One region of the Halomonas sp. IOP_6 genome, then DNA from elsewhere that is predicted to be linked to it. Evidence: predicted binding sites of a transcription regulator. Region 1 holds the regulator's gene; each other region holds the start of a gene.
What was found. Region 1 encodes sigma-54, which starts transcription at its own class of promoters, with help from an activator protein. Its sites were predicted from a motif close to TGGCACNNNNNTTGCTNT; they were not measured.
Positions count from the first base shown of each region.

Region 2: the regulator sigma-54 is predicted to act here: its motif matches at 4,096-4,113, upstream of K7H08_RS09890 (urease accessory protein UreD).
Region 3: the regulator sigma-54 is predicted to act here: its motif matches at 4,991-5,008, upstream of K7H08_RS11445 (NCS1 family nucleobase:cation symporter-1).
Region 4: the regulator sigma-54 is predicted to act here: its motif matches at 3,808-3,825, upstream of urtA (urea ABC transporter substrate-binding protein).

Region 1 is NZ_JAIRBO010000001.1:546,289-554,365, forward strand. It holds gene K7H08_RS02590 (ABC transporter ATP-binding protein) at 1-150, opposite strand, end outside; gene K7H08_RS02595 (KpsF/GutQ family sugar-phosphate isomerase) at 445-1,431, shown strand; gene K7H08_RS02600 (KdsC family phosphatase) at 1,467-2,009, shown strand; gene lptC (LPS export ABC transporter periplasmic protein LptC) at 2,009-2,581, shown strand; gene lptA (lipopolysaccharide transport periplasmic protein LptA) at 2,590-3,093, shown strand; gene lptB (LPS export ABC transporter ATP-binding protein) at 3,166-3,891, shown strand; gene K7H08_RS02620 (RNA polymerase factor sigma-54) at 3,997-5,412, shown strand; gene hpf (ribosome hibernation-promoting factor, HPF/YfiA family) at 5,510-5,818, shown strand; gene ptsN (PTS IIA-like nitrogen regulatory protein PtsN) at 5,823-6,293, shown strand; gene rapZ (RNase adapter RapZ) at 6,368-7,282, shown strand; gene K7H08_RS02640 (HPr family phosphocarrier protein) at 7,328-7,597, shown strand; gene pmbA (metalloprotease PmbA) at 7,669-8,077, opposite strand, start outside.
Region 2 is NZ_JAIRBO010000004.1:314,063-322,139, forward strand. It holds gene K7H08_RS09870 (metal ABC transporter permease) at 1-815, opposite strand, end outside; gene K7H08_RS09875 (metal ABC transporter permease) at 812-1,906, opposite strand; gene K7H08_RS09880 (metal ABC transporter ATP-binding protein) at 1,910-2,692, opposite strand; gene K7H08_RS09885 (metal ABC transporter solute-binding protein, Zn/Mn family) at 2,716-3,678, opposite strand; gene K7H08_RS09890 (urease accessory protein UreD) at 4,153-5,037, shown strand; gene K7H08_RS09895 (hypothetical protein) at 5,135-5,416, shown strand; gene K7H08_RS09900 (PepSY-associated TM helix domain-containing protein) at 5,436-6,950, shown strand; gene K7H08_RS09905 (DUF3325 domain-containing protein) at 6,947-7,222, shown strand; gene K7H08_RS09910 (FecCD family ABC transporter permease) at 7,223-8,077, opposite strand, start outside.
Region 3 is NZ_JAIRBO010000005.1:194,641-202,717, forward strand. It holds gene preA (NAD-dependent dihydropyrimidine dehydrogenase subunit PreA) at 1-646, opposite strand, end outside; gene K7H08_RS11430 (NAD(P)-dependent oxidoreductase) at 643-2,028, opposite strand; gene hydA (dihydropyrimidinase) at 2,066-3,505, opposite strand; gene K7H08_RS11440 (nitrilase-related carbon-nitrogen hydrolase) at 3,537-4,403, opposite strand; gene K7H08_RS11445 (NCS1 family nucleobase:cation symporter-1) at 5,062-6,579, shown strand; gene K7H08_RS11450 (LysR family transcriptional regulator) at 6,666-7,571, opposite strand; gene K7H08_RS11455 (bifunctional diguanylate cyclase/phosphodiesterase) at 7,757-8,077, shown strand, end outside.
Region 4 is NZ_JAIRBO010000004.1:303,709-311,785, reverse strand. It holds gene urtC (urea ABC transporter permease subunit UrtC) at 1-595, opposite strand, end outside; gene urtB (urea ABC transporter permease subunit UrtB) at 620-2,233, opposite strand; gene urtA (urea ABC transporter substrate-binding protein) at 2,335-3,687, opposite strand; gene K7H08_RS09840 (tripartite tricarboxylate transporter permease) at 4,074-5,573, opposite strand; gene K7H08_RS09835 (tripartite tricarboxylate transporter TctB family protein) at 5,623-6,105, opposite strand; gene K7H08_RS09830 (Bug family tripartite tricarboxylate transporter substrate binding protein) at 6,212-7,207, opposite strand; gene K7H08_RS09825 (response regulator) at 7,401-8,077, opposite strand, start outside.

The DNA.
Region 1 (8,077 bases):
CTTTAAAAGGGTCGTCTTTCCGGTACCGCTTGGCCCCATGATAGCCGTTACCTGGCCTCGCGAAATCGTCATGTTGATTCCGCGAAAAATATCATGATCACCCCGCGAGAAGTACAAATCTTCAATTTCGATGAAGGGAGCATCGGTCATGGGCTGGCTGGCCTTGATGGTCGTCTTGCCGCAACAGCATTAGTATATACTGGCTACGCATTAGTTAGTTAAAAACAGATAATTCAAAAAAACAGCTAGTTTATAAAGAACAGACAGTTTAAAAAACAGTGTTTTCGAAATATTATCGAACATCGTAACTTAACGCTACTCACAGTAACAGATGCGCTCATTGCAACCGCGCTGAGGAGTAGGATACGCGCCTTACCTACAAACCGCGCCAAGATGTTATTCTTACCGACCTACTTTTGACCGCTTATGAAAAGAGATGCCCTCATGCGCCAGCCACTATCGACACCTAGCCCACTGCGTGAAAGTGCGCTGCGCACACTGCAAATTGAGCAGGCCGCTATCGGTGGACTTCAGGCAAAACTTGATGAGAGCTTTGACCACGCTTGTGAACTTATCCTCGCCTGCCAGGGCCGCGTAGTGGTAACCGGCATGGGTAAGTCCGGCCATATTGCGGGCAAGCTGGCTGCAACGTTGGCAAGCACCGGCACGCCTGCTTTTTTTGTACACCCAGGTGAAGCCAGTCATGGCGATCTCGGCATGATCACCCGCGCAGATGTTGTACTAGCACTTTCGAACTCTGGCGAAACCGCAGAGGTCACTGCGCTGCTTCCGCTGCTGAAACGCCTAGGAACCCCCCTTGTCAGCATGACTGGACGCCCTGGTTCCACATTAGCCAAACACGCCGATGCTCACCTTAATAGCGGCGTTGAGCGCGAAGCCTGCCCTCTCGACTTAGCGCCGACCAGCTCAACCACAGCAGCACTTGCCTTAGGTGATGCCTTAGCCGTGGCATTATTAGAAGCACGGGGCTTCACCGCGGAAGATTTTGCGCTTTCACACCCAGGTGGAAGCCTCGGCAAACGCCTACTTTTGCGTGTAAAGGATTTAATGCACAACGGATCACGCCTCCCCCAAGTAGCATTAGGCAGCCCGTTACGGGACGCACTCTTGGAAATTACTCGCCAAGGGTTGGGCTTTACCTGCGTAATCGATAGCGAAGGACGCCTTGCCGGCGTTTATACCGACGGTGACTTACGCCGAACGCTGGATCAGTTTCATGACCTACGTGACGTCCTAGTTGATGATGTGATGACACGTCCTGGAAAACGTATCGGTCCCGATGTGTTAGCGGCTGAAGCGGTACGCATCATGGAAGACAGTCGAATCACCGCACTGGCGGTCGTGGATGATCAGCAGCGCCCCATTGGCGCGCTACATATGCATGACTTACTTGCTAGCGGTGTCATTTAATCAATCTTTTCAAACATTAATAATACGGAGGCTTCATGGCCCTACCTGACGCTCTACAAGACCGGATTCGCCGCGTAAAATTGCTTGCTATTGACGTTGACGGCGTACTTACCGATGGCCGCCTCTATTTTCAAGCTGACGGTATCGAAATCAAAGCGTTTCATACCCAAGATGGCCACGGCCTCAAACTTTTGAAACGCGTCGGAATCCATGTTGCCTTAATTACTGGGCGTGATTCTCCCATGGTCAGCCAACGTGCTGCGTCGCTGGGCATTACCCACGTGTATCAAGGGTGCGAGGATAAACTCACTACGCTACGCGCGCTTTGCCAACGCCTAGACATCACGCTTGAGCAGGTTGCTTATTGTGGTGACGACCTACCAGACCTTGCTCCAATTAAACGTTCTGGCGTAGGCATCACCGTCCCTAATGCTCCTGATTATATGCATACTCACGCTGACTGGATCACCGATCGGCTTGGTGGCCACGGCGCTGTACGTGAAATCTGCGATACCTTATTGATGTCTCAAGGTCATTGGGATGCTGTTTTAGATACGTACCTACACGGCCAATCGTAATGCGCTTTTGGGTTAAAAAACGCCTTTGGATAACCATCATGGTGTTTGCCTTAGGTGGCGTACTGGTATGGCTGGATCCGCGCGGCCCTCAAGACCAATCAATCGACGCAGAGGCTCGTGCTCAAGAGCCCGGCCATGTACTAGAGAATGCAGAAATTACTCTGTTTGGTGACACCGGAGCCATCCAGCAGTCGCTGACGACGCCACGCTTAGTTCATACCCCTCAAACGGCGATGACAGATGTCCTCTCCCCCAGGGCGACACTATTTGATAGCGATGAGCGTCAATGGCTAGCGACGGCGGAGACCGGCACCCTAAATACTGACACGCAGGCGCTCACGCTAGCTGGTTCAGCCCAATTACTTGCACCTGATGAGGGCTGGCAGTTGAATACTGAGTTATTACACTATGATGGCATCACCCGTCATGCTTGGAGCGATGCCGAAACCATACTTCAGCAACCGCCCCAGCGCATTGACGCTTCACGTATGGATGTATGGCTGGATGATAGCCAGATCCGCTTAACCAATAACGTGCGCGGCGTTCACCCGCCTGCCACTCGTTCTCAGTAGGAGTCGCGATGAACGTTCTTATTCGCACGGCACTCTTCGTCATTGCGCTACCCATTTCAGCGGCAGCGCTACCGGTTATGGCACAAAGCCAAGCCCCCGTAGAAGTAGAGGCTGACCGTTTAGATCTCGATCAACGCGCAGGCACCGCAGTGTATTCAGGCAACGTCGATATTCGGCAGGGCAATATGCAACTGCGCGGCGATCGCGTTGAGATTCAGCGCAACGATGCTGGCGAGCTATCGCGTGCCATTGCAACCGGTGGACGAGCCTACATACGTAACCAGCTCGAAGACCAAGCTAGCCCAATGGAAGGCTGGGCAAAACGTATTATTTACCATGTTGCCGAGCGTCGGGTAGAGCTCATTGACCAAGCGGAACTGACCCAGCAAGCAGATCGCTTTGAAGGTGGGCGATTAGAGTACTTTATCGACCAAGGTGTGGTTCAGGCGCGTTCTGATGTTAGTGGTGGTGAGCCACAACGTATCCGCATGACTCTTCAGCCGGAACAATAGGAGTGTCCAGTGGCGACCAATAACGCAGAGCCCGCACCTCAAACCACAGCCTCAGAATCAGAAACCGCGCCGATAAAAACACTTTATGCCCAACACTTAGCTAAAAGCTATAAACGCCGCCGTGTCGTTAAGGATATTAACCTAGAGATATCTCAAGGCAGCGTGGTAGGGCTACTAGGCCCCAATGGCGCAGGCAAAACGACATCGTTTTATATGATTGTCGGCTTGGTAAAGTCTGATGCGGGAAAGGTTGGCATTGATGAGCTTGATTTAACCCATGCCCCCATGCACGAACGTGCAATGGCTGGTATTGGCTACTTGCCTCAGGAAGCCTCTATTTTTCGCAAACTTACCGTCGCCGACAACATCATGGCAATCCTGGAAACCCGCAAAGAGCTCGATCGTAGCGCCAGGGAGCAGCGCCTTGAGTCGCTACTGGAAGATTTTCACATCACGCACATTCGTGACAACTTCGGCATGAGTCTTTCGGGCGGAGAGCGTAGACGTGTTGAGATTGCCCGCTCCCTCGCGACCGAGCCTGCCTTTATCCTGCTTGATGAGCCGTTTGCCGGCGTTGATCCAATCTCAGTGGGCGATATTAAAACGATCATTCGAGCCCTCAAAAAGCGCCATATCGGCGTGCTGATCACTGATCATAACGTCAGGGAAACACTGGATATTTGCGATATTGCTTACATTGTAGGTGACGGCCATATCATCGCCAGTGGCCCCCCTCAGGAAATTCTCAACAACCAGCGGGTAAGAGACGTTTATTTGGGGGCTGATTTCCGCTTGTAAACAGCCATCTGTAGAAAAAATAGTAGTGGTGGCATACTTATTGCACTTGCACCAAGCCATAACTCGCACTAGGGTGGAGCTTTCTGATTAACGAGCGGTTCTCAGATGGTCATGAAAGCTTCTCTTCAATTGCGTATCGGTACACAGCTGACCATGACACCTCAGCTGCAGCAGGCCATCGCCCTGTTACAGCTATCAACGCTGGACCTCCGTCAAGAAATTCAGCAAGCACTTGATGCCAATCCAATGCTTGAGCAGGAAGATGAGTTCGGCGAACAGGCCGTTAGTGAACCCCAGGAAGCTGAATGGTCCGAAAGCATTCCTAACGAACTCTCAACTGACAGTGACTGGTCAGACACTTATCAAGACCTTGGTAGCCATGGTGCCAGCAGCGAGGGGCCTGACTTTGAGCGTCAAGCCGCTGGTCAAAGTTTGCATGGCCACTTACTTTGGCAACTCGCCATGACAGATTTTTCACCACGCGACCACGCCATTGCTGAAAGCCTCATCGATGCACTGGATGCCAACGGCTACCTAACCCAGCCTCTCAATGACATTCGCGAAGGACTTAAAGCCCAAGGGCATGAAGGCCTTAGCCAGCGTGAAGTTGAAACAACCTTGCTTCGTCTTCAACAGTTTGAGCCCACCGGTGTATTTGCTCGCGACCTGCGGGAGTGCTTAATGCTGCAGCTCGCCTCACTACCGGAAGATACACCGCTGCTTATGCCTGCCAAGCGGTTAGTGCGTCAATTTCTGGAAGCGCTTGGTAAGGATGATGTGCGTTTGCTAAAGCGGCGGTTAAGTCTAGATGATGAGCAGCTTGATGATGTCATCCGCTTGATCCGCAGCCTTGATCCTCGCCCAGGAAGTGCCTTTGGCGACACTGATGACAGCTATGTAACGCCAGATTTAGTCGTACGCCATGACCACGAAGGATGGCACCTGGAGCTAAATCCTGAGGCATTGCCGCGCTTGCGCATTCAACCTGACTACGCAAGCCTGATCAAACGGGCTGACAAGAGCCAAGATAACCAATTTTTAAAAGAGCATCTCCAAGAAGCTCGCTGGCTCATCAAGAGCCTTTCAAGTCGAAATGATACGCTACTGCGGGTGGGCCGAGAAATCATAGCTCGCCAGATAGGCTTTCTGGAACACGGCGAAGAAGCCATGAAACCGCTGATTTTAGCCGATATCGCAGACGCCGTAGAAATGCATGAATCCACTATTTCCAGGGTCACCACCCAGAAATACATTCATACTCCGCGCGGAGTGTTTGAGCTCAAATACTTCTTTTCAAGCCAAGTAAGTGGCCAGGACGGCGGTGACAGTCACTCCAGCACCGCCATCCGCGCTCGAATCAAAAAACTGGTGCAAGATGAACCGCCCGGGAAACCTCTCTCAGACAGCCGCCTCGTGTCGCTATTGGAAGAGGGTGGCATTAATGTGGCAAGGCGAACGGTGGCCAAATATCGCGAGTCGATGGGTATACCCTCTTCAAGCGAACGCCGCCGTTTACGCTAATAAAACAGTGCTAACGAACAAAGTCTGTCTAAGGGCTTTGCAATAGCGCAAAAAGGGTTACAATCGAAGAACAGTCCGATGGATAAGGAGCACGTCAATGCAAGTAAATATCACTGGTCATCACGTAGATCTGACTGACGCCTTGCGTGACTATGTAAATGAGAAGCTGGAACGCGTTGAGCGCCATTATGACAATATCACCACCGTACAAGTGACCTTATCTGTTGAAAAGGAGCGCCAGCAAGCTGCCTGCACCCTGCATGCTGCAGGTGCCGATCTACACGCAGAAGCATTAGACAACGATATGTACGCTGCGATTGATGCACTAGCGGACAAAATTGATCGTCAACTCGTTAAACACAAGGAAAAAGCACAAGCTCGCGCCCAAGGCGCTGGCGTGCGTTAACTCAATGACGTTGGAAACTATTCTTCCCCCGGAGCGCGTGCTGTATGACGTCCCCGGGGGCAGCAAAAAAAGGGTGCTGGAATTTTTCAGCACCTTTATTGCGCAAAACACGCCAAGCCTAGATAGCCAAGAAGTCTTCAGCCGCCTGATTGGTCGTGAGCGTTTGGGTAGCACTGGAATAGGCAACGGCGTTGCTATTCCTCACGCCCGTAGCCCTCACTGCAGCTCGCCTATCGCTGGTTTTTTAAAGTTAGCTGAGCCAGTAGATTTCGATGCTATTGATGGCGACCCCGTCGACCTTGTTTTCGTACTTTTAGTGCCCGAAGAGGCGGACGACACGCACTTAGCCTTATTAGGGCAAGTGGCGTCCATCATGAACAACGTTGACACACGTCAGCAGCTTCGTAGAGCGGCTAGCCAACGTGAGCTATTGGACCTTATTACAGCAAAAATTCGTGAACAACCTGTTACCTAAATGGTCCACCGCTAGACACTGCCTACTAGTTTAACGTTTACCTCCATTTTTATTGGCATGCCAAGAGAAACTCTATGCAACTGGTGATCATTAGCGGCCGTTCAGGGTCCGGTAAATCTATCGCCTTACAAGCGTTAGAAGATCTTGGCTATTGTGCCATCGATAATTTGCCCGCCATGTTACTCGGCTCCCTTGTGGATGAGCTTCGCGAGCAAGGGGCACGCCCTCAACTAGCGGTAAGTATCGATGCGCGTAATTTACCAGCTGCGCTAAAGCAGCTGCCAAAAATGCTTGAATCTTTGCGTCAGAAAAGCATTCACTTCCAGGTTATCTATCTAACCACCGATGCGCGAATTCTTCTTGAGCGATACTCAGCCACGCGTCGTCGCCACCCTCTTACGCGTGATAGTGACATGACGCTTGAAGAGGCCATCAATAAAGAAGAAGAAACCCTGCTCGACATCCGTGATCTTGCCGACCTGATGATCGACACATCGCGTCTGTCGGTTCATGACCTGCGCCGCCGAATAACGGATCAGGTTGCCCAACAGCGTGAAGATAGATTAACGCTGACACTAGAGTCATTTGGCTATAAACGTGGCGTCCCACTTGACGCTGATCTCGTCTTTGACGTGCGCTGCTTACCAAATCCCTACTGGGACCCTACGCTGCGCCAATACACTGGGCGTGACGCGAACATCATCAACTTTCTTAAGGGATATCCCGTCGTAGAAGAAATGCGCAATGATATCCAGACATGGTTGGAAAAGTGGCTACCCGCTTACCAAAATAGCCAGCGCAGTTATATGACTATTGCTATTGGCTGTACCGGCGGGCAGCACCGTTCTGTCTATATGGTGGAACAACTGGCACAAATGCTGGTGAAACAAGCGGGAGAGGTTCAACTCCGTCATCGTGAGCTAGGCCTGCAGTACACCCTAAGTGAACAGCAGCCCTCCACATCCGAGCCTTCAACAAACGCGCAATAAGCAACGCCTTTTCTTCACGACCCCACTCGGCTAAAAGGAACCAGAGTGCCAGAAAGAACCTTAACACTCACTAATCAGCGCGGCCTTCATGCTCGTGCAGCGACAAAACTCGTCAAGTGTAGCCAACAGTTTTCGGCCAACATTCACGTTTACAAACAACAGCAAATGGCTGATGCGGCCAACATTATGTCGTTATTGATGCTGGCCGCCCCTTGTGGCACTGAACTTAGAGTCCATGCGGAAGGCGACGACGCCGAACAAGCACTAGAGGCCATTGAAGCACTATTCGACGCACGTTTTGACGAAGAGCACTAACATCAGTGAATACCACTGACATCATTAAAACAGCATCAGCCAACGTGTTAACTGAGCTGTTAGCTAAGGTGTTAGTTACCAGCGACGGTCATTGCATCAATTAGCCAGCTACCCGTGTGAATACTGCCACGGGTATCGATGTCATCACCGACTGCGACCAAGCCAGCAAACATGCTATTCAAATTACTGGCAATAGTGAACTCCTCGATAGGGTGCTGTATTTCACCATTTTCAACCCAAAAGCCGGCAGCACCTCGCGAATAGTCGCCAGTCACGCCGTTAACCCCCTGTCCCATTAGCTCAGTCACCCAAATGCCACGCCCCATCTGCTTCAGCAAATCATCTCGGGGCGTCAGCGGCGCTAACAAACGTAAATTGCGTGCCCCACCTGCATTACCTGTAGATTGCATACCTAAACGCCGCGCACTGTAAGCAGACAGCATATAGCTAGCCACACTACCCTGATCAATAAAGCGATTG
Region 2 (8,077 bases), on a different contig from region 1:
AATACGCCGGTCATGACGGCCATCATGCCGCCGATAGAAACGTTCAGGTAAACGGCGAGATAATAGCCGGAAATGCTGGCGGCAATGGAGATGAGTGCGCCGATGATAAACATCATCCACAGGCGGTCGGTGAGTAGGTAGGCGGCTGAGGCGGGCACAATGGCAAAGGCGATAAACAGCACCGCACCTACCGCATCAAAGGCGGCAACGGCAGTGGAACTGGTCAGCATCAGTAGCACGTAGAACAGAATGGTTGGCATAAAACCGAAGGTTTTTGCCAGCGCCGGGTCGAAGGTGGCAAGTTTCAGTTCTTTGTAGAACAGGCCGATAAAACCGTAATTCAGCAGTGTCATGATGCTCATCGAGACGAGCGCCTGGGGGATGGGCAGGCCAAACAGGTCGATGGTATCCAGCCATACAAAGCCGATCTCGCCAAGCAGTACGGTGTGGGTGTCGATATGTACATCGTTGGCGTAGACATTGAGTAACAGCACGCCGATGGAGAAGAGGGCGGGGAAAACCAGACCGATGGCGGCATCCTGTTTTACTCGCTTGGTGTTGGCCAGTGCTTCGGTGAGCAACACGGTTAATAGCCCAGTTAATGCGGCGCCTATTAGCTGCACGGGCCCGCTCTGCTGCTTTGTCAGCAGCCAGACAATCACAATGCCAAACACAATTGAGTGGCTAATCGCATCAGTGAGCATGCTATTGCCGCGCAGCACAAGGAAGGTACCCACCGCCGAGGAGGCAATGCCAACCATGGCACCTACCAGAATAATGGGCAGCGCCGTGTCGGTCAGTAATTCAGCAATCATGTCACGACCTCTTCGAAGGTGGCGACCACCTGTTTCGCTGCCTTTTCTCCCCGCGACGTTAGCGCCCATCCGGTTCCGCCATCAGGAGAGCGTATAAGGTATCCTTGACGCTTAAGTTGACTCAACACCCTGCGCACGCCGAATGTTGTGCGGTAGTGTTGTGAAGCGGAGGGATGCTTGTAAAGCGCGTAGAGCAATTGCTGCTTCTGCAATGCTTCTTTTTGGCGGTAATGCTTGATGAAGCCCCATAGCAGGCCCCGGCCGGGGGCAAGCGCCAGTGAGATGATTACAATAGCCGTTGCGGTGAGAATCACCAGCGGGCCGGTCGCCAGACCACGGGATAGGGTACTAATGGTTGCTCCCGAGACCCCACTGACAATACCGATACCAGCGGCAATAACCAGCATCCCCCCCAGATGACGGCTCCACTGCCGGGCCGCTGCTGCTGGCGCCACGATCATGGCGGCCATTAATATCACGCCAACCATTTGCAAGCCGACCACCACGGCGAGCGCCACCATAGCGGTAAGCGCGGCTTCGATAGCGTTGACGGGCATGCCGAGCGAGCGGGCGTACTGCCCATCAAAAGTGACCAGCTTGGCTTGTTTCCAGAAGATGGCGAGCAGCGTGAGTGTGACAAGGGTGATGCTACCCATTACCCACAGATCCGAGCGTAGCGTAGCGGCGGCCTGACCGAACAGAAAGGCTTCGAGCCCCCCTTGGGAGGCGTTGTTGGTACCCTGGATATAGGTCAGCAGCACGATGCCAATGGCAAAGAAAATGCTTAGGCAAATTCCGAGAGCGGCATCGGTTTTCAAGCGGCTTTTGCGGGTCAGCAGCAGCATCGTCAGCGCGGCTAACGAGCCGGTGGCCAGTGAGCCAATGATAACGCTGCCCATATCCCGACTGCCGGTGATGATGAAGCTTAAACACACGCCGGGCAGCGCCGCATGCGAAATGGCGTCACCGAGCAGACTCTGGCGGCGTAACACCGCAAAACAGCCCAGAGGGCCGCTGATCAGCCCCAGTAGCGAGGCACCAATCACCACGTTTTGAAAGGTGTAGTCAGACAGAAGGTCGAGCCACTGCATGGGTTATTTCACCTTTGAAGCAGTGAACATCAAGGCGTCGCTATCGTTCAGCAGGGCAATCTGGCCACCGTACGCCTGACGCAGATAATCAATATTAAACACGTCTTCAGCCTTGCCGCTGGCAATCACGCGTACGTTAAGCAGCAACAGCCAGTCGAAGTAATTACGTACGGTTTGCAGGTCATGGTGGACAACAATCAGCGTTTTACCCGCATCGCGCAGGCGGCGCAGAATGTCGATAATGGCGCGCTCGGTGGTGGCATCAACCCCGGCCATGGGCTCGTCGAGAAAGTACACATCGGCCTGTTGTACCAGTGCGCGGGCTAGAAACACTCGCTGCTGCTGGCCGCCAGAAAGCTGACTGATCTGGCGGTCGGCATAGGCGCTCATTCCCACCATCTCCAAGGCTTCCAGCGACTCCTCACGCTCTTTACGCCCTGGGCGCCGGAGCCAGCCCAGGCGACCGTAAAGACCCATGGTGACCACATCCAGCGCGGTGGTCGGGAAGTCCCAGTCGACGCTGGAGCGCTGCGGCACATAGCCAACGCGTCTGCGCTGTGAGGCGTAGGGGCGCCCATGCACCATGACCTCGCCGGAAAGCGATGGTACAAGCTCCAGCAGGCTTTTGATCAGCGTACTCTTACCCGCCCCGTTAGGGCCGACAATGCCTGCCATCACGCCGGTAGGAATCTCCAGATTAATATCCCAGAGAACGGGCTGATTATGATAGCTGACGGTCAGGTTCTGAATACTGAGCGCCGTGTCGGTCGTTACGGGTGTCGCCATTGTTGCAATGCCTTGTTGAGTGATTAGAGCGTCCACTCGGTAGCCCAATCGTTCATTTCATCGGGAAGCGGTGCCAGGGTACCGCCAAGCGCTTCGACAATATGCTGGGTGTTGCGGTAGATCATCCCCATATAAGTGCCATCGACCGTGTCCGGGTCGCCCATGGCATCGGAGTAGAGTTCGCCGCCAATTTCGACAGTCTGGCCCCGTTGTTGGGCGGCATCAATAACTGCCTGAACCGTGCGCGGGTTGATGGTGCTCTCGATGAAAAGGGCTGGAACCGCGCGATCCACCACAATATCTGTCATGTTGCGAATATCAGCAATCCCCGTTTCCGTTTCTGTGCTAATGCCTTGTATGCCTTCCACGTCGATATCGTAGGCGCGGCCAAAGTAACCAAAGGCATCGTGAGCGGTGACCAGAATGCGTTGCTCATCGGGAATGCTGGCAATACTGTCTGCCACCCATTCGTGCAGGGCAAGCAGTTGCGCCTGATAACGCTCGGTATTGGCATCAAACGTCGCGGCGCAGTCGGGGCGCGCTTCACTCAGCGAGGCATTGAGCGTGGGCAGTGTTTGCGCCCATAAAGAAACGTCCATCCACAGATGAGGATCGATGCCGTACACATCCTGTGAGGTAATCAATGACGCGGGGTCAATCGAGGCAGGGGCTACGGCAAGCGTAGGTGTGCGCTCGGAGAACCTTTCCAGTACGTCGCCTAGCTGGCCTTCCAGCGAATAGCCTGAGTAGAAAATCTGTTCTGCGTTTCGCAGTGTTGCCACATCGCTAGCGCTTGCCTGATACAAATGGGGGTCTACGCCGGGGCCCATCAGCGCGTCTACGCTAACGCACTCACCGCCGATCTCCTGGGCGATATCGGCAATCATCCCAATGGTCGCGACTACATTGAGCGGCGCCTCGTCGGCGGAGGCGATATTGCTTAGCGGAAGTAAGCTTGCCAGAGCAATTGCGTATCTTGTTGCCATGATTCCCCCCAGCCGGAAAGCCAGCTTAAACGATAGGTTGAGACAGATTGGGTTAAGGATTGATGAGTGTGTGATCAATAAGCGTTTGACCGATGTGTGTTAAGCAATGTGGTAAGGCGTCATTGATTTTGCATGAAGCAAGAAGTATAGCCTTGGCTAAGTTTCTGGCGTTCTGCATCGAATGTCAAGAGAACCAAAATATCGCCGACGGTACTTATGATCACCAAATACGGCCACCAAGTACGTCCAGCGAGCCAAGCGGGCTGACGTGACGGCGCGAGCAAAACGGATTAGTGTGCAGCCGTGGTGCAGTCTGTCTTTAGATTGACTCTTTTTGGTGCGGAATGGGCAGGTTGAAACTATCTTTTTCCATCTCATACGGGCGCTATGGCGGCGCATAAGCACTTTTCACCATTTTGGCGCATTCCTTGCATTTCAAGTTGAAATATTGACCAACAGGAAGCGATAGCGCCCATGACTCTGTGTGAACTTGCGACACCTGCTGCTGGCTCAGGCCATCGCTTTGATGGCGAGCGCCACTGGGCGGCATCGCTGGCGCTGCGTTTTGCTAACCGTGAGGGCACAACCCGGTTGGTGCAGGCTCGTCACCAAGGGCCTCTACGAGTACAGCGCCCGTTTTACCCAGAAGGCAGCACGGAAGCTTGCCATGTGTACGTGCTGCATCCACCCGGTGGTTTAGTCAGTGGCGATGCCCTGACGATTCGCGCCCACATCGAGCGTGGTGCTCATGCGCTGCTCACCACGCCTGCGGCTAACAAGCTTTATAAAGCGGACAGTCAGGGCGTCGCCTGGAACCAACAGACGGAACTGAACGTGGATGATGGCGGCATCCTTGAGTGGCTGCCTCAGGAAACCATTGCCTTTGATGGCTCCAAAGGCACTCAGCGAACGCATATTGCGTTGCATGGCAGTGCCCGTTGCCTGGGTTGGGAAATCATGGCGCTGGGCCGCCCCGCCAGTGAACTTCCCTATGTAACAGGCCGAATTGAGCAGCACTTTCGTTTAACCCTAGATGGCAAGCCGCTGTGGCTTGAACGCCAACCGTTGGATCCTGCACATCCGCGTTTTAACGGGCGCTGGGGGCAGGGGGGCGCCACGGTGCAAGCCACGCTGTGGGCGGTTGGTTTAGAAGATGCCGGTGCGGCGATTGATGAACTACGCGAAGCGCTGCCGGACAACCCGCGTTGGGCGGTCACCGTTCGCCAGGGCGTACTGTTATTACGTTACCTCGGAAACTCACGTAATGAAGCCTGGGCACTGTGTGAGCAGGCTTGGCATTTACTGCGCCCGCGCTGGATTGCTCGCGCCGCCCACACGCCGCGCATTTGGTTAACCTAAACGTTATGCAGCAGGTGCTAAATAAGTTATTGTCACTAATGCAAATGAAAACCTTTTGCATTAAGATGGCTGTTTGTGACCTGCACCGAGATGCACCATGCTGCTTAACGTTTTACCCTCTTCGTATTGGCTGCTTATCTTACGCATCCTGGCCGCGACGCTTGGCGGCTATACAGTCGCTGCACTGTTCTCGGTGGCGGCGCTTGGCTTACCGCTAGATATCATGATGTCTCTGCGTATCGGCATGATGGGGAGCTTCATTATTTGGGCGGGTGTGGCGATCTGGTCGTTTATCACGCCAAGTTTGATACGTCTTTGGGGGGTTATCGGTTTAGCCATTTGCGGCCTTCTAGTGGTGGCTAACTATGGCGTCCACTAAGCGCAGCGTGAGGCGTAACATGGCTCAGCTGCACACATGGTGTGGCTTGTTAGCCGCTTGGCTGCTGTTTGCCGTTTTTCTGACGGGAACACTGAGTTACTTCAAAGAGAGTATCTCGTTTTGGATGCAGCCCGAACTACCGAGTGTCGCCGCGAACGCTGAGTGGGATAACCGACGTCTGGCTGATTACTGGCAGCACTATCTTGCTGAACATGCCTCATCGGCGAGAAGCTGGCAGATTACCTTTCCTAATGAGCGCATGTCGGTCTCGACAGCCGTTTGGTTTGGGGCGGATGGGAGAGAGCAGTCGGTACTTGACCCAACCACTCTGGCGTTGGTTACCCCGCGAGAAACGCGTGGGGGGGATTTTTTCTACCGATTCCATTTTCAATTGCATCACCTCCCCGCCGTTTATGGCCGCTGGCTCATTGGTATCGCCACCATGATGATGTTCGTGGCAATCATTAGCGGCGTGATAACCCATAAAAAAATCCTGCGCGACTTTTTTGCTTTCCGGCCCCAAAAGGGCGCCCGTAGCTGGCTTGATGCGCACAATGCATTTTCTGTGTTAACGCTGCCTTTTCAGCTAATGATTACCTATACCGGCTTGATAACGCTCATGTCGCTCTATATGCCTTGGGGAGTAGAACACGCGTTTCCCGATGCTGACGCGCGCCGCCAAGCGACCAGTGAACTGCATGCTTTTCCCCTCTCTGGCTCAGCCACGGGGCAGCCTGCAGCGTTATATGCCCTTAGTGAACTGGTCGATGATGCTGAAGCGCATTGGCAGAAGCCGGTGCAGTCCCTGAGGGTCAGCCACCCTGGCGATGCAGGCGCGCGTGCCGTGGTTTGGCAGAGTGCCCACGAGGCGTTGTCTGCACACCGCCCACAACGTATTTATGAGGCCAGTTCGGGCGCCTTGTTAGCAGAGACTCAGTCGCAACGTGTCGATGAACAAGCACACGGCGTCATGGTGGGGCTACATGCAGGCCGTTTTGCTAACTGGGGCATGCGCTGGATCTATTTTGCCTTGGGCGCTGCTGGGTGTGGCATGGTGGCAACCGGGCTACTGCTATGGACGTCAAAGCGTAAGCATAAGAAGGGCAGTGTGGTGGGGATGTGGTGTGTCGAGCGGCTTAATATAGCCACGCTGGCCGGCATGCCGATTGCCGTATTGGCCTTTTTAGCCAGCAATCGACTTTTACCGGTGGCGCTTAGTGGGCGTGCCCAATGGGAAATCCATTGCTTCTTTGCCGCCTGGCTGCTGGCGTTGCTACACGCTGTTTTAAGGCGCTCGGCCTCGCAGGCGTGGCGGGAGCAGTTAACACTGACCGTTATCTTGTTGCTTTGCCTGCCAATACTGAACCTCCTGGCTCCTTCCTATAGTGTTCTAGGTGATCTTGCCGCAGGTAATTGGCAGCGTGTTAGCGTTGACCTGATGTGCTTGGTCGGCGCGCTGACCATCGTCTGGCAGATGAAACGAGCTGCTAAAAAAGCGAGCACCCGTGTGCAGCCCATTCAGGTGGCGTCATGATGCTCACCACGATTCTGGCACTCTGTACGCTGGGTTTTGCATTAATTGCGCTGTCGGATAGCCGCCATCGACGCCGTTGTGGCCTTAAGCCTGTTCAACAAAAACCTTGGTTCTGGGCGGGCAGCGCGATACTCGGTTGGCCGCTTTGGTTGGCGATGGAAACCTGGAGCACAGGGCTGGCAATAACGCTATGGCTGGGCTGTCTAAGCATCTCGGCGGGAGTGGTATTTCTTGTTCTGGCGATGTTTGAGCGCTTCCGCCAGCAGCCGTAATTACCCCCGCCGCTGGCGATTCAATAAATAAACCAAATAGACGCCGCCCAGCCCGGCTGTTAAAACCCCGACGGGTAACGCCCCAGAAGGTAAGGAGTACTGAGCCGCTAAGTCTGCCGCTAACAGGAGCAGGGCTCCGACCACACCTGCCGCTAAGGGGAGCGGCCCAGGTTTTCGCCACAGGCGTAACGCCAACTGGGGCGCGGCAAGGGACACAAACGCAATCGGCCCTACCGTCGCGACCGCGCCACCCGCCAGAAAAGCCCCCATTAAGGCACTTAATAAGCGTGAGGCTGCCAGATTAACGCCGAGGCTTTTGGCGACAGGGTCGCCAAGCGCCATCAGACGCAGCCGGGGCGCTATCAGCACAATACCGGGCAGTAACAGCAAACACAGGCCAAGCATTGGCCAAAGATCGTGCCATTGGCGTCCTGCTACGCTACCGCTAAGCCAAATCATCGCGTCTCGCGCTTGCTCTTGGCCCAGCCAGGTCAAATGTAGCTGCACGCCTGCTAGGGCTAAGGCATTGATAGCGATGCCAGCAATAATCATTGAAGAGGGGTGGCGAAAACCGCGCCCAGAGCCGCTATAGACCGCCAGCGTGCCGATGATCGCGCCCAGCGCGGCCCCCGTTGTGGTAGACATAATGCCCACCAGCCAACTGCTTGCCAGCAGTGCTCCCAGGCTAGCGCTGGCAGTAAGGCCGATAATATCGGGACTGCCTAACGGGTTGCGGGTGATGCCTTGAAACAGGGCACCCGATACACCCAGCGCAAAGCCAGCACACAGCGCGACGAATGCCCGTGGTAAGCGCAGCGTAAACGCCTGCCACTGTTCAAACGGTGTCGCATTACC
Region 3 (8,077 bases), on a different contig from region 1:
CGGCGCCACCCCGTAGCGCGGCCTGGGCACCCACGCGGATATCGGTAATGTTGGGGGTGAGTTTTACAATCACCGGTTTGGAGTAGTGCTTCTTACACCAGTAGGCAACTTTTTCGATCAGGTCGGGATTTTGGCCGACCGCCGCCCCCATACCGCGTTCCGGCATGCCATGAGGGCAGCCTAGGTTGAGCTCGATGCCATCTGCGCCCGTTGCTTCCACGAGTGGCAAAATATACGCCCAGGCTTCTTCATTACAGGGCACCATGATGGAGACAATCAGCGCTCGGTCGGGCCAGTCTTTTTTCACCTGGGTAATTTCTTGAAGATTGATCTCCAACGAGCGATCGGTAATGAGTTCGATATTGTTGAAGCCGATCACCTCGCGGTTTTTGCCATAGTGCGCAGAGTAACGTGAAGAGACATTCACCGCAGGTGGCTCTTCGCCAAGGGTTTTCCAGACGACGCCGCCCCAGCCCGCTTCATAGGCGCGCACTACGTTATAGGCTTTATCCGTGGGCGGGGCAGAGGCTAGCCAGAACGGGTTCGGGGCTTTGATGCCTGCAAAGTTCACCGACAGGTCAATGCCGTTTACCACGCTGTCGCCGCTGTTTTTCTTACCCGGTGGTGTGAAAGGAAGTGTGTTCATGCGGCCTCCTGCTTGGCGGCAAGCGCTTGGTGAATGGCATGGGCAGCCAGTTTGCCGTGTTGAACGGCTTGAACGGTGAGATCTTGGCCGGAGTTGACGCAGTCGCCACCCGCGTAAACATTGGGCATTGAGGTGCGGAAGAAAGCATCAACTTGGATACGTTCGCCGTCGCGGGCAAGCTCTCTGGCGGCTTCATCCGTCAGGCTAGCGCTATCAAAGCCTTGGCCAATCGCCTTAAAGATGGCATCGGCGGTAAGGTCGAATGTTTCACCAGTGGGTGTTAACTGACCAGCCTGGTCGTGGGTCTTGGCAAAACGCATACCCGCCACGCGCCCTTGGTCATCCAATAAAATTTCGTCTGGCTGGGCCCACGTCACCATGCGTACGCCGTTAGCTTTGGCGATTTCTTGCTCATGATCGGTAGCAGACATCGCCTCTGTGCCACGGCGGTAGACCAGCGTTACCTCTGTCGCACCAAGCCGGGCCATTTGAGTCGCCATATCAATGGCGGTATTGCCTGCGCCGATCACAATGCAGCGCTTGGCGACAGGTAAGCTCTCTAGGTCTTTGGTTTGGCGCAGGGTTTTAATGTAGTCAACGGCTGGCATTAAGCCGGGAGCATCATCCCCCGTCAGCCCTAGGGCACGGCTGGCACCAAGACCTAAACCGAGGAAAACGCTATCAAACTGCTGGTGCAGCGTCGCAAGCGACAAATTATCACCGAGGCGCTGGCCGTACTGAAGCTCAATGCCGCCTATTTCTAGTAGAAACTCCACTTCTTTACGGGCGAAGTCATCGGTCATCTTATAACGGGCGATGCCGTACTCATTCAGTCCGCCTGGTTTTTGTTCGGCCTCAAAAATGGTCACTTGATGGCCTAGCATCGCCAAACGGTGAGCACAGGAAAGGCCGGCGGGCCCGGCGCCTACCACGGCGATATGGCGGCCGCTGTTAGCCGCCCGCTTGAACGGGTGGCTTTCGAACTGCATGTTGTCAGTGGCGTGGCGTTGCAGCAGGCCAATTAACACTGGCTGGCACTCTGCATCATGGTTGCGCACACAGCTACGCTCGCAGAGGATTTCAGTGGGGCACACTCGGGCGCAGCTGCCACCTAAAATGTTAGCTTCCAGAATGGTTTCTGCGGCGCCATTAATGTTGTTTTCGCTGATTTGGCGAATAAAGCTGGGGATATCAATATCCGATGGGCACGCCTCAACGCAGGGGGCGTCGAAACAGTACAAGCAGCGCTGGCTTTCGATCATTGCTTGGCGGTGGGTTAACGGCGGATGGAGGTCGCTAAAGTTGCTTGCCAGTGTTGGTGGGTCGTAGGTGCCGACCTCTTGTGCGCTTGGCAGGTGATCAAGTGAGTGGTTCACGGTCATCTCTCCTGTTGGCTTTTTTCTTTTCTTGAGGAGCTGTTCAGCGCGTTACGGCTACTGGCGCATTTAATTCGGCACGCTTAGCCAGTAGCTCAAAAACACCTGGGTAGGCGGGGCGTTTTAAGTAGCGCCCAGCACCACGCTCGGCGTGCAGTTCACCGTCTCGCCATACCCATTTCCCTTGGCTAATCGTGTGGCGAGCAATACCGCGCACCGTTTTGCCCTCGAAAATGTTGAAGTCGACATTTTGATGATGAGTTTTGGCGGAGATCGTACGTGTGCCATTAGGATCCCACACCACAATATCGGCATCGGCGTCCACTTGGATGGCACCTTTACGAGGGTACAGGTTGAAAATTTTGGCGGTATTGGTGGAAGTCACCGCGACAAACTCCTGGGGCGAGAGCTTGCCGCTGTTAACGCCTGCGTCCCATATCACTGCAAGGCGATCTTCTACCCCTGCGGTGCCGTTAGGGATCTTAGTGAAGTCATCTTTGCCTGCGGCTTTTTGCTCTTCGCAGAAGCAGCAGTGGTCAGTGGCAGTGGTTTGCAAATTGCCAGACTGCAGGCCATGCCAAAGCGCTTCCTGATGCCCTTTGGGGCGGAACGGTGGGCTCATTACGTGGGCCGCGGCGGTTGCCCAGTCGGGATGCTGGTAAACGCTGTCATCAATGAGTAAGTGTCCTGCCAAGCACTCGCCGAATACTGGGTGGCCTTGCTGGCGGGCATAGGCAATTTCATCGACGGCGTCTTTGGTGGATACATGTACCAGATAAACCGGCGCGCCTAGCGTGCTGGCAATTCGAATCGCTCGGCTGGCGGCTTCACCTTCTACTTGTGGTGGGCGCGAAAGTGGGTGAGCTTCCGGCCCGGTAATGCCCTGGGCCAGTAGTTTCTGCTGCATGTGGTAAACCAGTTCGCCGTTTTCGGCGTGTACCGTAGGTACCGCGCCCAATTCCAGGCAGCGTGAAAAGCTTTCCACCAATATGTCATCAGTGGCCATAATCGCGCCCTTGTAGGCCATAAAGTGCTTGAAACTATTCACTCCATGTTCGCGCACCAGGGTGCCCATTTCCTCTTTGACGCTCTCATCCCACCAGGTGATTGCCACGTGGAAAGCGAAATCGGTAGCCGCTTTTTCTGCCCACCCTTGCCACGTCTCAAAGGCTTCTAAGAGTGATTGGCCTGGGCTTGGAATGACAAAGTCGATAATCGTCGTGGTGCCACCCGCCATAGCAGCTGCGGTGCCGGTGTAAAAATCTTCGCTAGCCACTGCGCCCATAAACGGCATTTGCATATGGGTGTGAGGGTCAATGCCGCCGGGCATTACCAACTGATTGCTGGCATCAATGATTTCGCAGTTGTCGGGGAGGTCTAGGTCGGTGCCAATGGCGTGGATTTTTCCGTCGACGCACAGAACGTCGGCGCGGTAAGTATCGGCATGGGTGACGACGGTGCCGCCTTTGATCAATAAACTCATCATGCAGTCCTCGTATGATTCATCAACAGGGCTACTCACCATCAGTGAGGCGGGTGTAGGCATCGGGGCGACGATCGCGGAAGAACTGCCAGTTATTGCGCACCTCGCGCACCATGTCTAAATCAATTTCATGCACTAGTAGCTCATCTTCCGTTTCGCTGGCCTGGGCTTCGATTTTGCCGCGGGGGTTGACGATGTAGCTGGAGCCATAGAAGTTGCCAATATTCCAGGGTGCTTCTGTGCCCACGCGGTTGATAGCGGCAATGAAGCAACCGTTAGCCGCGGCAGAAGCAGGCTGCTCAAGCTCCCATAGGTACTGGGAAAGCCCTGCCACGGTAGCGGAGGGGTTGAAGATCACCTCAGCACCGTTGAGTGCCAGTGCACGCCAGCCCTCAGGGAAATGGCGGTCATAGCAGATATACACACCAATTTTGCCGTAGGCAGTGTCGAAGACCGGCCAGTTTGATTTCCCCGGTTTGAAGAAGAATTTCTCCCAAAAACCAGCCACTTGAGGAATATGAGTTTTATGATATTTGCCGAGGTAGCTACCGTCGGCATCAAACACGGCGGCGGTGTTGTAGTAAACGCCGGTCTCTGTCTCTTCATACACGGGCACGATAATTACCATGCGGTGTTCGGCAGCCAGTTTTTGCATCATCTGACACGTGGGACCTTCTGGAACCCGCTCTGCGGCGGCATACCATTTGCCATCTTGGCTTGGGCAGAAGTACGGCTGGTTAAAGACTTCTTGAAAACACAGTACTTGCACACCCTGTTCGGCGGCCTGCTGAATCATCGGTAAGTGCGCTTCGTTCATCGCATCGCGGATCGCCGCGGGGTCTAAATCGGTACTGGTTTTGAGACCCATTTGAATTAAGCCAATTTTCATTTTCTGCATAGAACAGCCCTCTCAAGTCATACGCGCCAACCGCATGCGTACGCATGTCGGTACGTTACTGGTCAAGTAACAAGTTTGTGGTTACGTGGCGTGCAGCGGCGTCTTACTGTGCCTTTTTCGCTTAGCCTTGCTTGTGAAACGTGCTTTGAAAATAGCGTAATACAAGCGAGGGTAAGCGAGCGTCTTATTGTTGTTTATAAAGTTGTCATGTTTGACAGCTTTTTGAACATAGTCCTTTATGAGGTGTTGTTTCAAGTGTTTTTTAATAATTTTACTTGATTTATTTAACTCTTTGATTTTTTGATGTTTTTATTATCTTTAGTGCTTTTTTTGCTAAGTTGGTGAAGCGCTGTTCGATGTTGGTGATGTTTTATTTTTGCTTTAAAAACATGTGTTTATGATGTTTTGTTTTGGGTGTTGATGTTTTTTGCGCATCTTTTTGGTGCGTATTTTATTTAAATAGCTACGCTTATTAATGGCTTTTAATAGCTGGAAGGCGAATAACAACAATCACGCTAAAGGTATGTGTATGTCTGCCTGATAAGTCAGCTTTTTGATCAATAGGTTAGTGTTTGTGCTTTTGTTTTAGGCACGCTTATTGCTCTTAAAAGACAGACACCGTGAATATAATGGGCAACAGCGCTGCTGAGGAGACTATATGACTGGCTCAACATCCCGAATGGTGGACAGAGAGGGGTTAATTGAACTCGAGGTAGGCAAAGACGTAGGTGATAGCCCTCGTTTCAATAAAGATATTGCGCCCACTCAGGCGAGTGAGCGCACTTGGAGCAAATGGAACATTGCGGCACTTTGGGTGGGGATGTCGATTTGTGTGCCGACCTACACGTTGGGTGGTGTGTTAACCGCCTACTTTGGCCTGAGTGTGGGTGAGGCGCTTTTTGCCATTTTTCTAGCCAACGTGATTGTCCTGATTCCGCTCACTCTAAATGCCTTTCCTGGCACTAAATTTGGTATTCCCTTTCCAATTGTGCTGCGATCATCGTTCGGTATTTTAGGTTCTAATGTGCCTTGTTTGGTGCGGGCTCTCGTAGGCTGCGGCTGGTTTGGCATTCAAACGATGTTTGGTGGTTTGGCTATTCATCTTCTGTTATCCGAACTGGTCCCCGCTTGGGCTGCGCTGGGTGGGGTAGGTGAAGTGATAGGCTTTTTTGTCTTCGGCGCAATGAATCTTCTTGTGGTCATTCGTGGGGCCGAGTCGATCAAGTGGCTGGAAACCCTAGCGGCGCCATTGCTGCTTGCTGTGGGGGTTGGATTAATGATGTGGGCATGGCCGCACATGTCGATGACTGAGCTATTAGCGCAACCGCCTTCGCGCCCAGAAGGAGCGTCGGTATATGGCTATTTCTTTGCAGGCTTAACTGCGATGGTGGGGTTTTGGGCGACGTTGTCGCTGAACATTCCTGATTTCAGCCGGTTTGCCAAAAGCCAAAAAGATCAAATTGTTGGCCAAGTGATTGGGCTACCACTGACAATGTTCTTCTTTGCAGCGTTGGGCGTTGTATTGACTGCAGCTTCAGAATCGTTGGTGGGACAAACGATCGCTGATCCAGTTAACTTGATAGGGATGATCAATAGTCCTTTTTGGGTCGTGCTAGCGATGGTGTTGATCATTGTTGCAACGCTGTCTACCAATACAGCCGCGAATATTGTCTCGCCAACCAATGACTTTCAAAATATTGCGCCAAAATGGATTAATCAGACGCGTGGCGTTCTGATAACCGGAGCTGTGGGTGTTTTATTGATGGGCTACGATCTTTTGCAGAAAGCGGGTCTCATTGCTCAAGGGGTGTCGCTTGAGCAGATGTATTCAAACTGGCTGCTAGGATACTCCAGCCTGCTTGGCCCCATCGCAGGCATCATGGCAGTGGACTATTTCCTAATTAAAAAGCAGCGTTTAGATGTGCCTAGCTTATATATGGATAACCATGCTTATCCTGCGGTTAATGTGGCGGGTTTTATTGCGTTCGGCGTGCCGGTGGCACTGACGCTAGTCTCGCTGTTAACCGGCACCATGAACTGGTTCTATGACTATGGCTGGTTTACCGGCTCTGCGCTTGGCGCGATTGTTTATTACGCCGCAAGCCAAGTTTTAACACCGTCTTCTCAGGTAGGGCCCGCGCCACACATGGCCAGCGAGACAGCAAAACTGCCATAAACTCGCTATATGTAAACGTCGTTAATAATCAAAGCTCGGTATTTAGCCGAGCTTTGATTATTTTGTGCTTGGTATAAACAGGTGAGCTATTTTGCGCCTTTCACAAATCCTAAAAATGCATCGACCACCCGGTTGGGTCGGCGGTCATGGCGAGTGATTAGAACAAACGGAATCTGATAACGCTGGGCACCCGGCTGAAGGGCGCGCATCTTATTGGCATTAACCCATTGGGCGGCAACATGTTCTGGAAGAAAACCGATAAAGCGTCCAGTGAGAATCAAAAACGCAGCGCCCTCCCGATCAGAGGCAGACGCTTGTAAATTTAACGCATCATGTGCTTTACGTGCATCGCTAGGGAGTGGGTAGCGAGGCGTTATCGCTGGATAAGCGGCGATCTGTTCAGCTGTGAATGCTTCATCAGTTTCATCAAACAAGGGGTGGCCAACTGCGCAGTAAAGAAACGAAGGCTCCTCATACAACAAGTGTGTTTCTAAGCTGGTGGGTAAATTAACGGCGGGCACTACGCCGACATGCAAATGGCCATCCATCACGCTCCGAATAACGGCGTCCGAAGGTTCCATGTGGATATTAACGGTGACTTCATGGTTTGGCGCTGTTAGCTCGGCGAGCGCATCAGTAACATGCATGGCGGGCAAGGTAACCAAGTTATCGGTGATGCCGATATTTAGTTCGCCCTTAATGGTATGATGCAATGCATTGACATCGCTTTTAAAGGCTTCGAGCGCGGTCAGTAGAGTCAAACCTGCTTGGTAAATTTCTTTGCCTTCTTCGGTTAAACTAAAGCCGCCTCGGCCACGTTGGCATAGTGAAAAGCCTAGCCTGCCTTCTAAATCATTCATGTGCTGGCTAATGGCTGAGCGACTGATGCCTAAAGCGGTTTCCGCAGCGGTGAAACCACCGCATTCCACTACCGTTTTAAAAATACGTACCAAGCGTACTTCGTAGTCACTCATTTGGCCTAACGATGCCATGGCAGCCTCTTATTAAGTAAAATAACGACTTTTATGAGCTTTTTTGCTGAAAATAGATATACATCAAAAACAAGCCGCGCCACTATTTAGCACCGCTTACGAGGAGCCGCTGTGGTCTATCTTTCACCGTTCTTTTTATACTGTATCAGGTGTGCTTCGGGATATCTGAATAAGGCCTACATATAATGCTGCTACCTCGCAGTGATCGGGTAACTAACAAAAGCCAGACAATGCCTGGCTTTCGGCGCCAAAAACAGCGCGTTATTACGCTCTATATTTTGTCGTTATGTATGATGATTGCGCTGTTTGGCTGGTTGCTCAAAGGCCAATATCACCAAGAAGTTAATGCGGCTGAATCCCGCGTGATTGCCCGTGCGAATGTGGTGTCAGAATGGGTGAAAGGCATGTTTGGGCAGAGCAGCCAAGGTTTGTTTAGTCTGGCCGAGCTGTTGGATGTTCAGCAAGCAAACGATTCGGAGTTGGATAGTTTAGGGGCGGAAAGTGCA
Region 4 (8,077 bases), on a different contig from region 1:
AATCGGTCAGCCCGTTGTTGCCACCAAAGCCCATCTCATTGCGGAAGAATGCCAGCATCAGGGCAAAGGTCAGCGCCTGGGTAATAATCGACAAATACACCCCAGTGACCCGCGAGCGAAACGCTAAAAAGCCGAATACCAATGCCAATAACCCAGGGGCCAATAGCACCATGGCAAACGCAAACCAGGCCATATCAAATCCGAGCCAGTACCAGGGCAGGCTGTCCCAGTTGAGAAACACCATAAAATCCGGCAGTACCGGGTCGCCGTAAGTACCGCGGTCACCAATTTGGCGCATCAGGTACATACCCATGGCGTAACCGCCAATGGCAAAAAACGCCCCGTGGCCCAGGCTCAGAATGCCCAAATAGCCCCATACCAAATCCACCGCCACTGCTAGCAACGCGTAGCTTAAGTACTTACCGAACAGGTTCACGGTGTAAGCATTAACGTGCAACGGGTGGCCTTGGGGCAGCGCTAAATGGAGCACCGTAACCAGTAGCAGGGCGGCAAACAGCACGCCAAGAAAAATCTGCGTGGCCCGTTCGCTAAACGGGCGGGTTAGCCAAAACTGGCGTGAAGATGATTGCGTCATTAATGAGATCGTTGATGACATCGCTTAGCCCTCCGCAGCCCGGCCCTTCTGCGGGAAGAGTCCACGCGGGCGTTTTTGAATAAATAGAATGATGAACACCAGGACAATAATTTTGGCCAGCACGGCACCTGCCCAGGGTTCCAACACTTGGTTGATAATGCCCAGGGAAAGCCCGGCCACCAGGGTGCCCCATAGATTTCCTACGCCGCCGAAAACTACGACCATAAAGGAATCAATAATGTAGTTCTGGCCCAGATTGGGGCCGACGTTGGTCAGTTGTGATAACGCAACGCCTGCCAAACCAGCGACGCCAGACCCTAATGCGAAGGTCATAATATCGACCCGCGTGGCGCGGATACCCATGGAGCGTGCCATGGCGCGGTTTTGGGTCACTGCACGCACTTCAAGCCCTAGCCGCGTGCGGCGCATAATCAGCATCAGCGCGGCAAACACTACCAGTGCAAAACCGAGTACAAACATACGATTAAGCGTCAGCGACAGCGCATCGTTAATCACTAATGAACCGCTCATCCATTCGGGCGTTATGACCGTACGGTTTAGCGGTGAAATCACCGTTCGCACCAGCTGTTGTAAAATCAAGCTGATACCGAACGTCGCCAGCAAGGTTTCCAACGGACGGCCCTTCAGGAACTGAATAACGCCTCGTTCAATGGCAATGCCCACCAGCGCGGCCACCATAAAGCCTGCAGGAATCGACAGAATTAGCGCCAGCCCCGGCTGGCCGGGTAACAGTTGCTGCATCATCCAAGTGGTATAAGCACCCAGCATGATTAGCTCACCATGAGCCATATTGATAACGCCCATTACGCCAAAGGTAATGGCCAGGCCAATCGCCGCCAACACCAGTACCGAGCCAAGCGAAAGCCCGAAGTAGAGCGTTTCCAGGCCACGGTTAATTTTGAGATTCTGCTCAATGCTGCTCAGCGCTTCATTGGCGGCATCGGCAATAATAGAGTCATCGCTATTCGCTGCCCGACTAAGCGCTACTCGAACACGTGGATGCAAACTGCCTCGCAGCGTTTCAACGCCTTCAAGCTCGCCGCTTTCAACTTGGTAAATCGCCAGCGCCTGGGTAAGCCTGCGCGCTACCTCGGCATCTTCTTCTTCAGCGATCAGTTGACTGAGCGGTTCGGCCAGCTCTTCATCGACCTCGCCCAGTAGTCGGCTGGCTGAAATACGCCGACGCTCAACGTTTGGCGAATACAAATCTACTACGGCAATAGCGCTGCGTAGCTGGTTGCGTAAATTGTTATTAATGCCAATACGATCCAGGTCACGGCGGGACATCTCCCCCAGCGGTTCATTGGTCAGCGCATCTGCAACTGGCCAATCGCGACCTTGATTATCGAGCACCACCACAAAGCGGCCGTCGTCAGTGCGCTGCAAGCGACCATCCAACAAGGACTGCAGCCAATCACGCGCGCGCTCATCATCGCTTTGCAAAATAGCGTTGATCGCTTCGCCTTTGGCGGAATAGGAACGCACGTCCAGCGCGTTTAGTAGCTCAAGCGCCGCTGCGTCATCAGCCTCAACGGTGGCGCTTGTTTGTGCTTGGGCGGTGACTGTGACGCTTAACAACAGCAGGCACAGCAACCCTAAGGAAAAGAAACGCCTCATGGGGTTCTTCCTTTGGTTATATTAGAAACAGTGATCTAAAAAAGGGAGGTAGCGTGCTCCCCCACCACTCAGCGTTTAGCCAAGCAGCGAGGGGTCATCATTTACTCAGCGAGGGCCGCTTCAGCCTCTTCTGCGGCGGTGCTGCCGCCACACGAGCCGTTCACCACGTTGAAGTTGCCGCACTCCATGGGCTTGCGCCAATCGGCAATCAAATCACGTGAGCCAGGCAAGTAGTCAGACCATGCATCGCCCGCTACGGTAGAAGGCGTTTGCCAGACGATATCGAACTGGCCATTGTCTTGAACTTCACCAATCAGCACCGGCTTGGTGATGTGATGGTTGGGCATCATCGCCGCATAGCCACCGGAAAGGTTAGGCACAGCGACACCGATAATCGCGTCTTTTACCGCATCCACGTCGGTAGTGCCTGCTTTACGCACCGCTTCGGCCCACATGTTAAAACCAATGTAGTGCGCTTCCATGGGGTCGTTGGTGACGGCCTCTTCGTCGCCGGTGTAGTCAATCCAAGCGTCGATAAAGTCGTAGTTGTCATCAGTATCGACGCTCATAAAGTAGTTCCAGGCCGCCAAGTGGCCGACTAACGGCCCCGTATCAATGCCGGTGAGCTCTTGCTCGCCCACAGAGAAGGCGATGACCGGAATATCGGCAGCATCGATGCCTTGGTTAGAGAGTTCGGTGTAAAACGGTACATTGGCATCGCCGTTAATCGTGGAGATAACCGCCGTGGGTTTCCCCTCTTCACCAAAGCGGCGTATTTCTGACACGATGTTCTGCCAATCTGAATGGCCGAACGGCGTGTAGTTGATCATGATGTCCTCATCAGCGATGCCATGCTCATCTTTGAGGAACGCTTCGAGAATACGGTTGGTGGTACGCGGATAGACGTAGTCGGTGCCGACCAGCGCAAAGCGCTCGATGCCGACTTCATTAATCAGATACTCAACCGCAGGAATCGCCTGCTGGTTGGGGGCGGCACCGGTATAAAAGACGTTTTCTGAGGACTCTTCACCTTCATACTGCACCGGGTAGAACAACAGGCCGTTAAGCTCTTCCACTACCGGCAGTACTGCCTTACGGGAAACGGAGGTCCAGTTGCCGAAGATCACGTCGACCTCTTCTTGCGCCAATAGCTCTCTAGCACGCTCGGCAAATAGCGGCCAGTTAGAGGCTGGGTCGACAACAACTGCTTCAAGTTGGCGGCCCAGCAAGCCACCCGCATCGTTTTGCTGCTCAATAAGCATCTCAACGGTGTCTTTAAGAACCGTCTCACTGATCGCCATGGTGCCAGAGAGTGAGTGAAGGATACCGACCTTGATCGGGTCGTCATCCTGGGCAATAGCTTGTGTACTGGCCCCCATGACGGCGGCGGCCATTAAGGCGGTAGCGAAACGGCCAACGGTACGAGGGTGTGTCTTGCGCTGCAATGTGGTCACTTGAACCTCCTTGCGCCCCTTATGACGGGGCTCGTTATTTGAGCTTCGCGGCCAAGGACTCCCGTTATGTAACGTGGGAACGGTTATTACGGGGCTTGGTGCATCCACTAGCTCCTAGCTTTTGCAAGGTTTGCGCCACACTACAAAAAGAAACACTAAAAAGCTTAAAATCAAAAGGTTAGTTTTAAAAAAAGCAGCCCCATCTTCACCGGCCGCACTATCGTGGCGCGCCAGCATCCAAAAAATGCACGCTGTTTATGCACCACAACGACACCTCGCACCAATAGTGCGCTTTCTGTTGCATACGCCTATTAATCCCGCCTATTTCTTGCACAAAAAAAAGCGCCCTAGGAGACCCTAGGACGCTTTACACGCATACCTGTGTTCTATTCCGCAGTATTCAAACGCTTAGTGCGGCGCTTTTTCAGCAACGGTAAACCAAGCGACAGTACAGCGATGACCAGTAAAGACAGCGAAATCGGCTTGTCGATAAAGGTCGTCCAATCCCCACCGGAGATCTGCAGCGCGCGACGCATGGACTCTTCCATGATGTTGCCTAGAATGAGCGCCAGAATCAGCGGCGCGGCAGGGAAACCGAACAAGCGCATCCCTAGGCCAACCAAGCCAAAACCAAGCAGTAACAGTAGGTCGAACACGCTGAAGCTCATACCGTAAACACCGATCATGCAGAAGATCAAAATCAGTGATAGCAGCAACGGTTTGGGCAGATCGAGAATCTTGGCGATCAGCGGAATCAGCGGCAGGTTAAGCACCAGCAGGAAGATATTGCCGATATACATACTGGCGACCACGCCCCAGAACACATCCGGGCGCTGTTCAAGCATCATCGGGCCAGGATTAACGCCCATCACCAGCAGTGCGCCAAGCAGTACGGCGGTGGTGCCAGACCCCGGCACACCCAAGGTTAACAGCGGTACAAACGAACCGGTACACGCCGCATTATTTGCCGCTTCTGGCGCAGCAACGCCTTTGATATTGCCTTTACCAAACGTATCGCCATCTTTGGCAATGCGTTTTTCCATGCTGTAGCCAAGAAACGAGCCGATGGTCGCGCCTGCGCCCGGCAGAACGCCGGTAAAGAAGCCCAATACTGAACTGCGGCTAACCGGCCCTGCAATCTGCTTCACTTCACTGCGGGTCAATTTTAACGAACCAATCGCATTACGCGGTGCTTCTTTACCACCGCCTCCGCGCAGCAACATGTAGAACACTTCGGCTAACGCGAAGATACCCAGCGCGACGACCAGAAAATCGACACCGTCGAGCAGGTGGATAGAGCCAAAGGTAAAGCGCTCGGTGCCGGTTTGCATATCAATCCCAATGATCGAGATCATTACCCCGATAACGGCGGCAATTAAGCCTTTGACCAGCGACTTATCGGATAGCGACACAACCGCGGTTAAGCCCAGCACCATCAACGCGAAGTATTCAGCAGGGCCAAAGCTCACCGCGACTTTGGAGAGCAGCGGCGCAATCAACATCAAGAAAACAACGGAGATCGTACCGCCAACAAAGGAGGAGTAAGCGGCAATCGCCAGCGCCTTGCCTGCCAACCCTTGCTTGGCCATCGGATAGCCGTCAAAAGAGGTCGCAACCGTTCCCGCCACGCCGGGGGCGTTAAGCAAAATAGATGAGGTGGAGCCGCCGAAAATAGCGCCGTAATACACCCCGGCCATCAAGATCAGCCCTGAAGAGGGCTCCATAGCGAAGGTAATCGGGATCATCAGCGCCAACGCGCTGATCGGCCCAAGGCCGGGCAACATGCCGATAATGGTGCCAGCAAAGACGCCGGCAAAGACGTAAGCGATATTGATAGGCTCAAGCGCGATGCCAAAGCCGTACATTAGATTGTTAAAGGCATCCATGGGAGTGTCTCTCTTTTAAACCCGCTAACAGTGGGCAAGCGCGGCTTAGTTAAAACGGCAGCACGCCAGTGGGTAGGTAAACATCCATTACCCGCGTCATGGTCAAATACAGCGCCAACACCACCCCAAGCGATGTTGCCAGATTGACCCCATGGCGGCGGTAGCCGTAGTAAGCGGTTAGGCCAACACACAGTAGCGTCGAAGCCAGCACAAAGCCTAACGGCACGAGCAGGAACGCGTAGGCCGCAATGGCGATGGCGGTGACGATCACCCGCGCCCAAGGCGTTAGCAGTAGCGGCCCCTGGGTTTCGGCTTGATCAATCTGATCGGCCCCCGCAATAGGACCAGGACGCTCAAAAAACAAGCACGCCGACAGCAATAGCAAGGAAACACCTAGCACTTTTGGAAATAGGTCTGAATCCACTGGGCGGGGCAGCGGAAAGTTGGGGATTTGCCAGGCCATTGCCAGATAGGCAGCCGCCACTAACGCCAACACAAGCGCTAGCCATTGGTTGGTATTGAATCGAGTCATGGGAAAGTTCTCCGAAGACGTCATTGCTGAACAGCAAGACCCTTGCGGTATCAGACAGAAGATCCCGGTGGCACGCTGCCACCGGGGGAGCCTTTGGGACGAGCGCTTACTGGCGCATCAGCCCCAGGTCGGTCAACACGCTGCTGAACTGCTCTTGCTGCTCATCCAGGAAGGTAGCGAAGGCGTCGCTATCCTGGTAGGCATCAATCCAGCCCAGCTGGTCGCTTGCTTCGCGCCATGCATCAGTTTCGAGCATTTCCGCGAAGAGCGTCTCGTAGTATTCAACCGCCTCTTCAGGCATTTCCGGCGCACCCATTACGCCACGCCAAATATCGAAGGTGTAGTCGTAACCCTGCTCTTGGTAAGTGGGTACATCGGCCAGTCCACCGCCCAGGCGCTCTTCGGAAGAGACACCCAACGCGCGCAGCTGGCTACCTTCACCCAACTGACCTACCGCTTCACCGGCACCGCCAACCACTGCCTCAATATGGCCACCCATCAGGTTAGTCATGGCGTCGCCACCACCCGAGAAGGGAATGTAGTTGACCGAGGAGGCTTCCATACCCGCCGCGGAAGCAAGACCAGCAACCGAGATGTGATCCATCGAGCCCGGCGCACTACCACCGCCCACGCTTAAGCTAGGGTTCTCTTTGAGCGCTGCAAAAAGATCATCCAGGTTTTGATACTCGGAATCTGCCGCCACCAAAATAATCGAATAGTCGGTATTGATACGCGCAATCGGGGTGAAGTCGGTGTGGTCGTAACGCGATGCGCCTGCCAGGGGTACTAAAATCATCGGCGGGCTGGTGGCGAAAAGTTTATGCGGATTGCCGTTATCACGGGCTACCTGAGCCCAGGCAACTGCACCGCCACCGCCAGGCACGTTAATGGCTGCAAAGCTTTCGTCGGCCAGCTCTTCTTGCTGAATAACGCGGGACATGGTGCGCACTAGTGTGTCCCAACCGCCACCGGGGTTGGCGGGTGCAACAAACTCAATCGAACGGCTCGGTGTCCACTCTTGGGCGCTGGCAGACGTTGTCATGGCAAGGGCTGCCATCGGTAAAGCAAGCACGGCAAAGCGCTTTAGGGGAAGCATGGTCATGGGCGTTCTCCACATTAGCTATGTTGTTATATTAGCTGTGTTATAGATGGTTGTTATCTACGTATCTTTGTGTGGTTACACCCTTCACATTAGAAGACCGCTACTCCTCGCGACAAGCTTATGACCATTAATGGCAAAAAGTGCTTTTTGTGCGTTTTGTTCATTTTGTTCACGGCTGGTTAGAACGGCTCGTTTACAGTGATTCCAGCCATGTGGAAGAGGATTCCAGCAGCCGATAGCGGCGCTCAGGGCGGCCGACATCGCCATAGCCAATTTCTGCATTAACCGCTTGTTCAGCTACTAAAAACTCCAAATAACGCCGCGCTGTTGAACGGCTTGCGCCCATTGCCTGAGCTACCTGCATCGCCGTTTGGGAATCATGCTCGGCTGCCAGCGACTCCACCACACAGCGCAGGGTCAAGCGGTCGATGCCTTTAGGTAACGTGCGCGTAGCTAGCCGCGGAGGTTCACCTGGTTGTAAGCGAGCAAGCACCTGATCCAGCTCGTCTTGACTCATTTCAGCCCGATTCGCCAATGCCTCTCGCTCGCGGCGAAAACGTGTCAACATTTGCGTCATACGTGTCGCTTCAATTGGTTTAATCAGATAATCAAAGACGCCACCACGCAACGCTTCGCTGATGGTTTCTACTTCGCGGGCGGCTGTCACCATGACGATATCCACATGCACATAGTCGCGGCGAATGGCCCATAGCAGCTCCAGGCCCTCCACATCAGGCAAGTAAGCATCTAATAAGATGAGTTGAACAGCATCAGCATGCTGAGCCATCAAGGCTTTTGCTTCGTTGCCGTTACGTGCCAACCCCACCACATAAAAGCCGTCGCTCTGCTCAATAAAAGCTTTGTGGATAT